DNA from 4 places in the Planococcus plakortidis genome. Region 4 is predicted to be linked to each of the others. Evidence: riboswitches for the same ligand, from Rfam matches in the RefSeq annotation. Region 4 holds a riboswitch; each other region holds the start of a gene.
The links. A riboswitch is a leader RNA that binds a small molecule or an ion and turns the genes downstream of it on or off. The one in region 4 is predicted to bind S-adenosylmethionine.

Region 1: linked by a shared signal. The riboswitch ahead of BBI15_RS03760 (5-methyltetrahydropteroyltriglutamate--homocysteine S-methyltransferase) and the one ahead of BBI15_RS13370 (O-acetylhomoserine aminocarboxypropyltransferase/cysteine synthase family protein) in region 4 are both predicted to bind S-adenosylmethionine.
Region 2: linked by a shared signal. The riboswitch ahead of BBI15_RS06000 (methionine ABC transporter ATP-binding protein) and the one ahead of BBI15_RS13370 (O-acetylhomoserine aminocarboxypropyltransferase/cysteine synthase family protein) in region 4 are both predicted to bind S-adenosylmethionine.
Region 3: linked by a shared signal. The riboswitch ahead of BBI15_RS01305 (2,3-diketo-5-methylthiopentyl-1-phosphate enolase) and the one ahead of BBI15_RS13370 (O-acetylhomoserine aminocarboxypropyltransferase/cysteine synthase family protein) in region 4 are both predicted to bind S-adenosylmethionine.

What each region holds. Positions count from the first base shown of each region.
Region 1 is NZ_CP016539.2:727,234-730,611, forward strand. Features, by position in the region: gene ade (adenine deaminase) at 1-566, opposite strand, end outside; gene BBI15_RS03760 (5-methyltetrahydropteroyltriglutamate--homocysteine S-methyltransferase) at 807-1,934, opposite strand; SAM riboswitch class I at 2,033-2,138, opposite strand; gene BBI15_RS03765 (class I SAM-dependent methyltransferase) at 2,394-2,987, opposite strand; gene BBI15_RS03770 (phytoene desaturase family protein) at 3,224-3,378, shown strand, end outside.
Region 2 is NZ_CP016539.2:1,181,728-1,185,105, forward strand. Features, by position in the region: gene BBI15_RS05980 (arsenate reductase family protein) at 1-193, shown strand, start outside; gene gcvH (glycine cleavage system protein GcvH) at 271-651, shown strand; gene BBI15_RS05990 (ribonuclease M5) at 714-1,055, shown strand; gene BBI15_RS05995 (thioredoxin family protein) at 1,057-1,380, shown strand; SAM riboswitch class I at 1,416-1,520, shown strand; gene BBI15_RS06000 (methionine ABC transporter ATP-binding protein) at 1,611-2,636, shown strand; partial or broken gene BBI15_RS06005 (methionine ABC transporter permease) at 2,629-3,295, shown strand.
Region 3 is NZ_CP016539.2:239,549-242,926, reverse strand. Features, by position in the region: gene mtnK (S-methyl-5-thioribose kinase) at 1-592, opposite strand, end outside; SAM riboswitch class I at 670-822, opposite strand; SAM riboswitch class I at 1,137-1,250, shown strand; gene BBI15_RS01305 (2,3-diketo-5-methylthiopentyl-1-phosphate enolase) at 1,321-2,544, shown strand; gene BBI15_RS01300 (2-hydroxy-3-keto-5-methylthiopentenyl-1-phosphate phosphatase) at 2,541-3,206, shown strand; gene BBI15_RS01295 (methylthioribulose 1-phosphate dehydratase) at 3,203-3,378, shown strand, end outside.
Region 4 is NZ_CP016539.2:2,676,091-2,679,468, forward strand. Features, by position in the region: gene metX (homoserine O-acetyltransferase MetX) at 1-280, opposite strand, end outside; gene BBI15_RS13370 (O-acetylhomoserine aminocarboxypropyltransferase/cysteine synthase family protein) at 293-1,582, opposite strand; SAM riboswitch class I at 1,683-1,797, opposite strand; SAM riboswitch class I at 1,985-2,097, shown strand; gene BBI15_RS13375 (methionine ABC transporter ATP-binding protein) at 2,230-3,261, shown strand; gene BBI15_RS13380 (methionine ABC transporter permease) at 3,251-3,378, shown strand, end outside.

The DNA of each region.
Region 1 (3,378 bases), 1.3 Mb from region 4:
AGTTTATCGAGGATCGCTTCATCTCCATTCAATACGGCGGGGAAATCCATCACTTCCGCCAAGCCGAGCACTGAATCGCGCCCGGCAAAAGGCCGCAAGTCGCCCGCAGACAACCGGGCTCCCGCATTCTCGAATGGCGTCGCCGGGACACACGACGGCAGCATCATTTTAATATCGAGCATTGCCGATCGCGCATCTTTCAGCATGAACTCAAGCCCGTCCGTCCCGCTGACATTGGCGATTTCATGCGGATCGGTAATGGCAGTCGTCACGCCGTGCGGCAGCACGATTTGCGAGAACTGCTGGGGCGTGACCATCGACGACTCGATGTGGACATGGGCATCGATCAAGCCGGGTGCGATGAACTTTCCTTTGGCATCGATTTCCTCGATGCCCTCATACTCACCGATTCCGACGATCACGCCATCGCTGACCGCCACGTCTCCGGTCGTCAAGGTTTTCGTGAAGACATTGACAATCGACGCATGGCGGATGACGAGGTCTGCTTTTTTCCGTTTGTTGGCAACGTCGATCCTGTTTTTCAATTGGGCTTTTTTCAAGTCCATTCACGCTCCTTTTGCTGCTCGCTTGTGTATTCAAGGAGATTCGAGTTTTGCTTTATTCTACAGCAGGGCGGCTTCAAGCTCTAGCAAAAAAGAGAGGAATGTTTGAGGTGTCCCTGTGTCAGACACAATTCAAAACGCAGAAAACATGTGGGAAGTGGATTCCGGTTTGAATCGGCCCCTGTGTTACACACAATTCCCGTCAAAAAAAGGCAAGCGCAAATTCGCGCTTGCTTTCTCCATTTATTCTCCGAAAATCTCCTCGGAAACTTCCACGATGTAGCGGAGTTTGTCCCATTGCTGCTCTTCGGTCAGGAGATTGCCGTGATGCGTCGAAGCGAACCCACATTGCGGGCTGATGCACAGTTGCTCGAGTGGCACATATTTTGCGGCTTCTGCGACGCGTGCTTTGATCGCTTGTTTGTCTTCGAGTTCGCCGTTTTTCGATGTGAAAACGCCGAGTACGACTTTCGGGCCGCCTGATGGAATGTGCTCGAGTGGCTGGAAGCTGCCCGAGCGGTCGTCGTCGTATTCAAGGAAGAAGCCATCGACTTTTTCCTTGGCGAACAAGGTCGGGGCGATCAATGCATAGCTGCCTTCGAATGCCCAGTCGGATTGGTAGTTGCCGCGGCACAAGTGGGTCGTCACGGCAAGGTCTTCCGGTTTGCCTTCGAGCACGCCGTTTGCCACGCGAAGCGCCAAGTCGATCAAATAGTCGCGGTTGTATTTGCCGTCGTTGAACGGGATGTCGGGCGATGACAGCCCGGCAATATAGACATCGTCGATTTGGATATAGCGCGCACCGGCGTCATAGAACGCTTTGAGAGCGTCACGGTATGCTTGGACAACGTCTTTCGCATAGTCTTCCAGGTCCGGATAGATTTCTTCGTTGCGGATGCCTTGGTTGAAAAATTGGTTCGGGCTTGGGATCGTCAGTTTCGGGACGGCGCGGCCGCCGACGATTTCCTTGAATTCGACGAAATCGCTGAGGAAGGGATGATTTTCATTGAATGAAATCTTGCCGGTATTGCGGACGTCGTAGGCTTCGGTTTCGACGTTTTTGAACTGATAACCTTTTTCCGGCGTATAGCCTTCGAAACCGTTGATATGAGACATGAAGTCGGTATGCCAGAACGTGCGGCGGAACTCGCCGTCCGTCACGGCTTTGAGCCCGACTTCGATTTGCTTGTCGACGATGCGCTTGATTTCCGACGTCTCGACTTCCCGCAGCTGATCTGCCGTAATGGCACCTTCCTTGAACTGTTTGCGGGCTTCGTGAATGCTGTCGGGGCGCAATAAGCTCCCAACGTGATCCGCCTTGAATGGTGCTGTAGTTAGTTTAGGGCTTGTTTGAATAGTTGAATGGGTCATGTGAAATTCCTTCTTTCTGTTTTTAGTGTAGGTGATGGAAATGAAAAATGGGGCTTTCTTCAAATAAGAAGAAAGCCCCGTTTATGGGAAATGCATTCTTCTTATCTTCTAGGCTATCGCCTATTGGAAGTAGCACCTTGTCCTGGATCAGGGCGGTTGCTGAGACTTCACAGGGCCAAATCCCTCCGTCTCTCTTGATAAGAAATCGATTATTGAGTTAGTTGTAAATGATTGATGTTCACATTAAAGCAATCTTCGGACAATTGCAAGGGAGAGGGGAGTTTTTTGTTTGTGTCCCTGTGCATCACACAATTCAAGAGATACCGTATACAAGATGGGTGAATATGAAATGCTTAAAAAGATAGCTCTTCGGATGTCGTCGTGAATTTTCATGCTAATTGATAAATAGTCATAATTGTGCCGGACACAGGGACAGCTACAATTCGGGGCAGCTGCAATTCATAGGGGTTTCCTGCTCTCAATTGTCAAAAACAGGCCGCCGTAATAGGATTCCACATTCACGATTTCCAGCGGTGAACGGTTCACCAAATCGAACGTATCGCGGTTTAAATGGCAGCCGTCGCAGAGCTTTTTCCAGACGGGGGTCAAGGCTTCCTGGGTTTTGCCCATGACCGGCTGGTCCATTTTGACATGTTCGAACATGAGGATCTTTGCACCCGGTTTACTGACGCGGCAGATTTCTTCAAGTGCTTTGACAGGGTCAGGGATTGTGCAGAACACCAATGTCGCAACGACGGTATCGAAGCTGTTATCGTCAAAAGGCAGTTCTTCAGCAATCGCTTCGTACGTATGGATCGGTGTTTTCGATTTCCGGATGCGTTTGCCGGCTTGTTTGCCCATCTCCGGGTTCGGTTCGATGGCATCGACCCGTTCGGCATTTCGGTAATAGCGGAAGTTCGCGCCCGTCCCGAAGCCGATTTCGAGCACGTGCCCCGTCGCTTGCAAGACGAGGTTTTTGCGGATCTTCTCAAAGCGGGTTTTCTCTAACGGCTTCATGGCCGTGTCGTATATATGTGGCAGGAATCCAGCCATCTTATCAGCTCCTTTTTCGTTTGCTTACTATTCTTCTCACTTTCCCGTCTGGGGCTTTATCTACTCCTCTAATGAACAGCTCGTATAGGATTATACAAAAACTATACAATATGCGTTTTTAAGCTTATGATGAAGGGAATAACAAGGATATTGGCTGAGGGTTAAAGAAATTTCCATATAGGCGGTTTTAAAGTAAAAAGCGATACATATTTCATTAAAAAAGGGGCGGTACATATATGGGCAAAGCGAAAAAATCCGTAATCGTGATCGGGGGAGGCCTTGGGGGCTTGTCGGCGGCGATTTCATTGCAGCAAAAAGGCTATGAAGTTTCGTTGTATGAAAAGAACGGGCATATCGGCGGGAAAGTGAACCGCTTGGAGCGGGACGGCTT
Region 2 (3,378 bases), 1.5 Mb from region 4:
GAAGTTTTTCAATACGAGCGGCAAGAAATACCGCGAGCTCGAATTGAAGGACAAGCTGCCGGAAATGCCAGCAGATGAACAATACGAATTGCTCGCATCTGACGGCATGCTCATCAAGCGCCCGCTCGCATGGGACGGATCGCAAGCGACGCTCGGCTTCAAGGAAGACACTTACGCAAATACATGGAGCTGACAAGTTTGTCATCTTGTTTTTCATCCTTGGTTGTGGCAAACTGAAATTGAGTCAATTACATATTTGGAGGGGTTTGGATGAGCACACCACAAGAGCTTCGCTATTCAAAAGAACACGAATGGGTCAAGGTCGAAGACGGCAAGGCACGGATCGGCATCACTCATTTCGCGCAAGATGAACTTGGAGACATCGTATTTGTCGAGCTTCCGCAAGTCGGCGACGAGCTGAAGAAAGACGAGCCATTCGGCAGCGTGGAGTCCGTTAAAACGGTATCGGAATTGTATGCGCCGATCAGCGGGAAAATCGTCGAAGTCAATACCGAGCTTGAAGACAGCCCGGAATTCGTCAACGAATCACCTTACGAAAAAGCGTGGATGGTCGTTGTGGAAGCCCCTTCCGAAGATGAGGTCAATGCATTGATGTCAGCTGACGAATACAAAGAAATGACAAATGAGTAAGTTCTGAAAGCGCCTCTTTTTGGCGCTTTTTTTTCATATATCGTTTCCTGGAGGGATTAGGCATGGAAAAAGTGATAGTGGTTGAAGGTATCAGCGACAAAACCCGGATAGCGCCATTGATTGCAGAACCCGTGACGATTCTTTGCACAAATGGTACAGTTAGTGCTACAAGACTCGAGGAAATGCTGCTGCCGTTCGAAGGGCAGGACATCATCATCCTGGTCGATGCGGACGCTTCCGGCGATAAACTGCGCAAGCTCATCAAGCGCGAGTTTCCGGAAGCCCGCCATTTCCATATCGACCGGAGTTATAAAGAAGTGGCGACAACGCCGCTACGGAAGCTTCTCGACGTGCTGATCGCGGCAGATGTGCGGGTCTTAAATCCAGTTGCAGGGAATGACTAGAATGAACGAATGGACACATAAAGAATGGCTCAAGGAAAAAAATACACAGCCTGTTTCAGCTTATTATCTGTACACGCCGATGTGTGGTACCTGCCAAGTGGCCAGCAAGATGCTTGGAGTAGTGGCGGAACTTATGCCAGAACTTCCGATGGGCAAAGCCAATTTGAATTATGTACAGGAAGTCGCGGAACTTTATGAAGTCGAAAGTGTGCCATGCCTGCTGATTTCACGGGACGGCAAAGTGACGGACAAGATCTATGCTTTCCAATCTGTGCCGCATTTGTATGAGAAATTGAAATCGGTTGACGAATACAGCCAGCCATGATAAATTTAATTTCTGAAATTAACTTAATAGCGTAACTCTTATAAAGAGAGGTGGAGGGAAGTGCCCGATGAAGCCCGGCAACCGTCATGAAAATGAAATGGTGCCAAGTCACTCAAAGTGGAAACTTTGAAAGATGAGAGAACGGTTTATTGTGTTTACACATGCGCCTTTCTGCTTATCTGAGCAGGAAGGCTTTTTTATTAGCAAAAGATTTAGGAGAGTGCCCAACCATGATTGAGTTAAAAGGATTGACGAAAGTATTCGACACCGGCAAAGCACGCTTGACGGCTGTCGACCATGTCGATTTGACAGTGCCGGCAGGCGAGATTTTTGGCATCATCGGCTATAGTGGAGCGGGGAAAAGTACTTTGATCCGCCTGCTGAATGGCCTGGAAAAGCCGAGCGAAGGTTCCGTTGAGATCAACGGCCAGAACATCACGGCGATTTCGGGACCTAAGCTCCGGAAAGCCCGCCAGAAGGTCAGCATGATCTTCCAGCATTTCAATTTGCTATGGTCACGGACAGTCCGTGAAAACATCGAATTCCCACTCGAGATCGCGGGAGTGGAAAAAGAAGAGCGCCGCAAACGTTCAGCGGAATTGATTGAATTGGTTGGCTTGGAAGGGCGCGAGAATGCGTACCCTTCTCAGCTATCCGGCGGGCAGAAGCAGCGCGTCGGTATCGCCCGGGCGCTCGCCAATGACCCGGAAGTCTTACTTTGCGATGAGGCGACATCGGCGCTCGACCCGCAAACGACCGATGCGATTTTGGATTTGCTGGTCGATATCAATAAACGCCTCGGCTTGACGATCGTGCTGATCACCCACGAAATGCACGTTATCCGGAAGATTTGCCACCGCGTAGCTGTTATGGAAGGCGGGCGCGTCGTCGAGCTTGGCGAAGTGCTGAATGTCTTCCAGCATCCAAAGGAAGACATCACGAAGCGCTTTGTCGCCCAAGTGACCGAGACGGAAGATTCGGCAGAGACTGTCCGTCATTTACGTGAACAATATCCGGAAGGGCAATTGGTCAAATTGATCTTCGTCGGGGACCAGGCAGAGCAGCCGATCCTGACCCAGCTGATCCGCGAGCATGCGGTGGAAGTCAATATCGTCCACGGCAATATCTCCCACACCCAGCGCGGGGCATACGGGACGCTGATCCTTCAATTGAAAGGCGCAGCGGATGAAACCGCGAAGGCGTTAGCCTTCCTCGGTGCCCATGATGTACAGACGGAGGTGATGGGCGATGCTTGAAACTTTATTCCCGAACGTTGACTGGCAGGATATGTGGGAAGCGACATTGGAAACGATTTACATGACGGCAATGTCCACACTTTTTACATTCATTATCGGGCTCGTGCTCGGGTCATTTTATTCCTGACCGCCCCCATCAATTATGGGCCAACAAGATCGTCAATTGGCTGACTGGCGCATTCGTCAATATTTTCCGTTCAATTCCGTTCATCATCCTGATCATCTTGTTGATCCCGTTCACGAAATTCATGATCGGGTCGATCCGGGGGCCGAATGCGGCGCTGCCGGCATTGATCATCGGCGCTGCCCCCTTCTATGCACGCATGGTATTGATTGCCTTGAAAGAAATTGACAAAGGCGTCATCGAGGCGGCTCGTTCGATGGGAGCGACGACTTGGACAATCATCCGTAAAGTCTTGTTGCCGGAATCCAAACCGGCATTGATCTCTGGAATCACCGTTACTGCCATTGCTTTAGTGGGCTACACGGCCATGGCAGGCATCATCGGGGCCGGTGGGCTTGGCACACTGGCATTCCTGGATGGCTTCCAAAGAAGCCGGGAAGATGTCACGCTGATGGCGACTATCGCAATCTTGGTCATCGTTTTCGCCGTTCAGTTTATCGGGGACTTTTTGACCGGGAAAGCGGATAAGCGCTGAACATCATTACGGTATGGCCGATTTATTTGAAACGGGCGATCATTGCCCTTGAGTTAAAAAACTACATCTTATAGAAGAAAAGG
Region 3 (3,378 bases), 830 kb from region 4:
GCGGCTCTTCAAAATCATTGGTATCATGGTCGAAAAACGGATCGGTGAAAATGAGGTCTTCGGTGATCTTGCACAGTTCCGGATTGGAAAACTCAGCCGCAAGCCGCTTTTTCTCGAATGGATGCAAACCGAAATCCGAGGTATGGAACAAGGTGTGCGCTAAATAACTGCCGATATGTTCCGCAAGCTTCGGGTAATGCTTGCCGTCGATCAGGCCGTTGCGCAAAATCGTCAACTGCGACAAGTCTTCCATGACGGTGACAGCAAGCGCAGCGTCCGTCGCATACACTTCGGGCACGCGGCCTTTCGCGAGGCTGCCGTGCAGCTTCAAGGCATTTGCTTCAATGGTCGCCCGGTGCAGTGTCAGCGGCCAGCTTTCGCCGACGACTTTCGCATACGGCAAGGCTTGTTTGATGATGAGCCCATGCCCAGTGGCGGAGTCGGTGATGCGGAATACGTAATTCAAGTTGCCGTCGCCGATCTCTTCACATTGCAATGTTGCGGACGACGCAAAAACGTCCAAACTCTGTGCCAGCCGAATCGCTTCTTGTTCAGTCAATGCTTTGTATGTAGACGGTGCTGTAAGTGTCATATTGATTGCCTCTTTTCTGTGGAATAATAAAAAGCCTCTTTCCCGAAAGAAAGAGGCGCAGAATAAGAGATCCATGCCTCTTATCTTTCAGAAATGTACATTTCTGATGGAATTAGCACCGTGCCTTAAGGGATCGAATCCCGGCGCCAAAGCGCCCCGTCTCACAACGGTATTACGGTCGGTTGCTGGGCGTCATCGGGCCATTTCCCTCTGCCTGCTCTTGATAAGAGTTTGCTATGCAACATTTATGAAGTTCTGAAACGAATGCTAGCACGATTCAGAATTCATTGTCAATAAAATATTTTGAAAAAACGAAAACCTTTCCGCTAAAGGCGAGTTTCATACTCGGGTTTCCTAGTTCATCGATTACTTGCTGCACTCTTCATAAATACCCGCAGCCGGTTGGGCATGCCTTTTTCTAGAGAACGCACCCTGAAGTGATCAGCTGACATTTTTCAGACATTTTTGATTTTCTCCGTTGACAGATACTGTCTGTCATGAAATAATCAGAATTACTTTGCAACAGCCATAATTTCATAATCTATTCTTATTCAGAGCAGGTGGAGGGACAAGCCCTACGAAGCCCGGCAACCGGTCCGATCATGGACACGGTGCTAATTCTTGCAGCCAACGCAATCGATTGGCTGGGAAATAAGAAGGCGTTAATCATTAACCTCTTCTTATTTGCGAAGAGGTTTTTTTATGTCCACTAAGCAGGAGGGTTATTCATGAGCGGTGTTATCGCGACATATCAATTATTCGGCAAAGCCGGTTCATTCGAAAAAAAAGCAGAAGCCATTGCACTCGGTTTGACGGTCGGTTCGTGGACCGATCTGCCATTGCTCGAGCAGCAGCAATTGCAACAACATAAAGGGCGCGTCGTGTCGGTCGAAGAATTCCCGCATGTCACCCACCCCGCACGTCAAGGCGTCATCCAAGCACGCCTGAAAATCCATTACCCGGCGGCCAACTTCTCAGCGGATTTGCCCGCCATCCTGACGACCGTCTTTGGCAAGCTGTCTCTCGACGGCGAGATCAAATTGATCGATTTGGATTTTGAAGAATCACTGCTCCGCCAGTTTCCGGGCCCGCGTTTTGGGATCGACGGCATTCGCGAAACGCTCGGTGTCAACGGGCGCCCGCTCGCCATGAGTATTTTCAAGGGCGTCATCGGCCGCGATCTCGATTATCTATCAGATCAACTTCGCCAACAGGCACTCGGCGGCGTCGACTTGGTGAAAGACGATGAGATTTTATTCGACAATCCACTGACGCCGTTTGACAAGCGCGTTACCGCAGCGTGTCATGTGTTAGACGAAGTGTACGAAGAAACCGGCCATCGCACGCTGTATGCCGTCAATTTATCCGGACGGACATCAAGCTTGCGCGACAAGGCGCGGCGGGCACGTGAACTCGGGGCGGACGCTTTGTTGTTCAATGTCCATGCCTACGGATTCGACGTCTTGCAGGAACTGGCAGAAGACGAAGAAGTGGCACTCCCGCTTATGGCGCATCCTGCGTTCAGCGGCGCGTATACGTCATCCGATTTTTACGGCGTGTCCACGGCGCTTGCACTTGGCAAACTGACACGACTGGCAGGAGCTGACTTCAGCTTGTTCCCGTCCCCTTACGGCAGCGTCGCCCTCGAGAAAGAAACGGCGTTGCAGCTCGGTCAGGAACTGGTCAGCGAAGGCCCTTTGAAGCAAAGCTTCCCGGTGCCATCCGCTGGCATCCACCCCGCCCTCGTGCCGCTATTGTTAGAAGACTACGGCGTTGACAGCATCATCAATGCCGGAGGCGGCGTCCATGGCCATCCAGACGGCGCTGCTGCTGGCGGCAAAGCGTTCCGCCAAGCGATCGACGCCGCACTGCAAGGACAGGCTTTAACGGAAGCCGCCAAACAACAGGACGAATTACAAAAAGCGTTAGCATTATGGGGGGAAACCGTATGAGCAAGCCGGTCATATTTTGCGACTTCGACGGGACGGTGACTTCCCGCGATAATTTGATCGCCATCATGAAAGAGTTCGATCCGCCGGGTTGGTCGCCGATAAAAGATCAAATTCTCGATCAGCGCATTTCCATATGCGAAGGCGTCCAGCAAATGTTTGCCTTGCTGCCATCTTCCGCCAAGCAACAGATCATCAACTATGCGCTCGACCAAGCGGAAATCCGCGAAGGCTTCGCCGATTTCGTCGCCTACACAAAACGCCATGACATCCCGCTCTATATCGTCAGCGGAGGCATCGACTTTTTCGTCTACCCATTGCTCGAGCCATACGGTCCATTCGCCGGCATCTATTGCAACGAAGCGGATTTTTCGAATGACAAGATCCATATCCGCTTCCCGCACGGCTGCGACGAACAGTGCGACAGCCAAGGCTGCGGCTGCTGCAAACCGTCCGTCATGCGCCGCATCATGTCGGAGCAATCGACGAGCATCGTCATCGGCGATTCCATCACCGACTTGCAAGCCGCCAAACAAGCGGATCTCGTCATCGCCAGGGATTTCCTGGTCGACAAATGCGAGGAGCTCGGCATTGCCTATGAAGCTTTCGAAAGCTTCCACGACGTGACGGATATTCTTGACGCCAAGCTAGGAGTGATTTCATGAGCGCTTACGAAACCCGCTGGCAAGAACTCGCCGAAGTGAAACGGGCGCTTGCTGCGCGCGACTGGTTTATGGGAACAAGCGGCAATTTGGCGATCAAAGTATCGGATGAGCCGCTCGAATTTCTCGTCACCGCCAGCGGCAAAGACAAATACAAAGAAACAGCGGAAGACTT
Region 4 (3,378 bases):
GGTTGACCGAAAGCGGGCCTGTCGAACCGCTGCAGCCGCCGAGTACATTGAAAGTGATGACTTGGAACTGCCCGGTATCCACCGCTTTCCCCGGGCCGATCAGCCCTGCCCACCAGCCCGGTTGATCTGCAGTTCCCACTGCATATTGATCGCCCGTCAACGCATGGCAAACCAGAATCGCCGGTGCAGAACTGTTTCCGACGCGTTCATACGCTAATTCCACTTCGGGCAATAATTGACCTGATTCAAGTGTCAGCTGGCCGATGGATACTGTCGTCATCCCAATCCCTCCTTACGCGTTCTCGAGTACTGCCGCTTGGATCGCTTGTTCCAAATCAGCGATTAAATCTTCATGGTTTTCCAGTCCTACAGACAGACGGATCAATTCTTCCGTGACGCCACTGTTTTTCAGTTCTTCTGCTGTCAATTGCTGATGTGTCGTTGAGGCCGGATGAATGATCAATGATTTGGCATCGCCGACATTCGCCACGTGAGACCATAAATTGACACCGTCGATCACTTTGCGGCCGGCTTCCCGCCCGCCTTTGATACCGAAGTTGACGATCGAACCGTAGCTGTCTTTCAGATATTTATCTGCAAGTTCCTTGGATGGATGCCCTTCAAGCCCGAGGTAATTGACCCATTCGACTTGCGGATGGCCATTCAAGTATTCCGCGACTTTTTGTGCGTTCGTCGCGTGGCGAGGAATCCGGAGATGTAAAGTTTCAAGTCCCTGGAGCAGTGCATGGGCGCTGTCCGCACTGAGCGATGGCCCGAAATCACGCAACAGCTGGACACGCAATTTCGTCGCGAATGCGGCTTCCGGCACATCGATTCCAAAGCGGATGCCGTGGTATGTTTCATCCGGTTCCGTGTAATTCGGGAAGCGCGGGTTGTCCCAGTTGAAACGTCCTGCATCGACTGCTACGCCGCCGATCGTCGTCCCGTGCCCGCCGATCCATTTCGTGGCGGAATGAATGACCACGTCTGCGCCGAATTCAATCGGGTTGCTGACAAAAGGCGATGCGAATGTATTATCGATCAACAGCGGTACGCCATTTTCATGCGCGATATCCGCCACACGTTCCACATCGAAGACGTTCAAGCTCGGATTTCCGATGATTTCGCCGAACAAGGCTTTTGTCTTGTCCGTGATCGCTGCGCGGAAATTTTCAGGGTCGGTCGCATCGACGAATTTTACGTTAATGCCGTAGCGCGGCAATGTGTTGGCGAATAAGTTGTAAGTGCCGCCGTACAAATTGCTATCAGCAACAATTTCATCTCCCGCTTCCGCTATATTCAACACGGAGAAGGCGATGGCTGCCATTCCTGACGACAAAGCTACTGCAGCGGTCCCGCCTTCAAGAAGAGCGACGCGCTGTTCGAATACATCGACTGTCGGGTTCATGATGCGCGAATAGATATTACCTGTCTCTTTCAAGCCGAATAGGTTCTGTGCGTGCTCAGTATCTTTGAATACATAAGAAGTCGTTTTATGGACCGGTACGCCGCGAGCGCCTGTCACTGGATCCGGTTCTTGGCCGCCGTGTAATAGAAGAGTTTCTGGTTTGAAGTTTGTCATTGTCAATTCCTCCTGTGTTTATAATGGTTGTTCGGGTTTGAGGAGGACACAAAAAGGCCCTCTTCAGAAAGAAGAGGGCCGTCATATACGGATTTGCCTCCTCTTATCTTTCAGCGACGCAAATGCGCGCTGTAGGATTTAGCACCTTTCCAGACATGAGCCTGTCGGTTGCCGGGCATCGTAGGGCCTATTCCCTCCGCCTCTCGTGATAAGAGTATTCAGTTATTTTTTTGCTTGAGGAAAAGTATAGGGGACACCGCCATTCAAAGTCAAGCATATTTTTCAAAAAATTTTAACTACTATAAATGTCTGGGGCCGCCAAAAAAAAATCTTCAAAAGCTGTTGACTTTTTCCTTAATTCAAAATAGAGTAGGAATCACGAATTGAATAGCTTACATCACTTTCTTATCCAGAGAAATCGAGGGACAGGCCCTATGACGTTTCGGCAGCAGATTCGCAAATCCGCGAAAACTGTGCTAATTCCTGCAAATGCTTCGGCATTTGGAAGATGAGAATGAGATGGTTTCATATTTTGGAGCCCTCTTTTTTCTTGTGGACAAGAAAAAAGAGGGCTTTTTGTTGTTATTTCAAGAAAGTGTTCGTACGCACTCATTCGAATCGTTATTTGCAGCCACAGGAGGGACACCATGATTCAATTTGAAGCAGTCGAGAAAACTTATGTATCCGGCAAACAGCAAGTCCATGCACTCAACGGCATCGATTTGACCGTCGAGACCGGCGAGATTTACGGCGTCATCGGATTCAGCGGTGCCGGAAAAAGCTCATTGATCCGCACAGTGAATTTGCTCGAGCGCCCATCGAAAGGCCGCGTGCTCATCCACGGGGAGGATATTTCCACTTTGAGCGCACGTAAAATCCGCGATACGCGAAAAGACATCGGCATGATCTTCCAGCATTTCAATTTGCTGAACTCAAAAACCGTGCACCATAATATCGCGATGCCGCTGCTCCTGGCCAAGACCCCGAAAGCGGAAGTCGACCGGAAAGTCGCAGAACTATTGGAGTTTGTCGGGCTTGCCGACCAAGCCAAGAAATACCCCGACCAACTATCCGGCGGGCAAAAGCAGCGCATCGGCATTGCGCGGGCACTCGCCACAAACCCATCAATACTGCTATGCGATGAAGCAACGTCGGCACTTGACCCGCAGACGACCCAGTCGATCCTGGATCTTTTGCGCCGCATCAACCAGGAATACAACATCACCATTTTGCTTATCACCCATGAGATGGGCGTCATCCGGGAAATCTGCGACAAAGTGGCAGTCCTTGAAGAGGGGCGCGTCATCGAACAAGGCAGCGTATTTGAAGTGTTCACCAATCCAAAGCATTCGACGACGAAGCGTTTCGTCCGTTCCGTCATGAACGATGAATTGCCGGACTCCCTGCTTGAGCAGATCCGTCATAATGATGGCGCACGGCCGATCTACCGGGTGCAGTTTACCGGAAATTCGGTCGGCCAGCCGTTCATGTCAAGGGTATCGCGCGAATTCCAGCTTGATTTGAATGTATTGTTCGGCAATATTACCGAACTTCAAGGCATTCCGTACGGCAACTTGATTGTGGAATTCGACGGCGCACCCACTGAAATCGACCGGGCTCTTGCCTCGATCCGCAACGACAACATCCAAGTAGAGGAGGTGCAGCAGCATGCAGGTTGATCAATCGCAAATCCTCGAAGCTCTATGGGAAACGCTTTACATGACGGGCGCTTCATTCGTGTTCTCACTGTTCATCGGCTTGCCGCTCGGCATCTTGCTGGTCGTTACAAGAAAAGG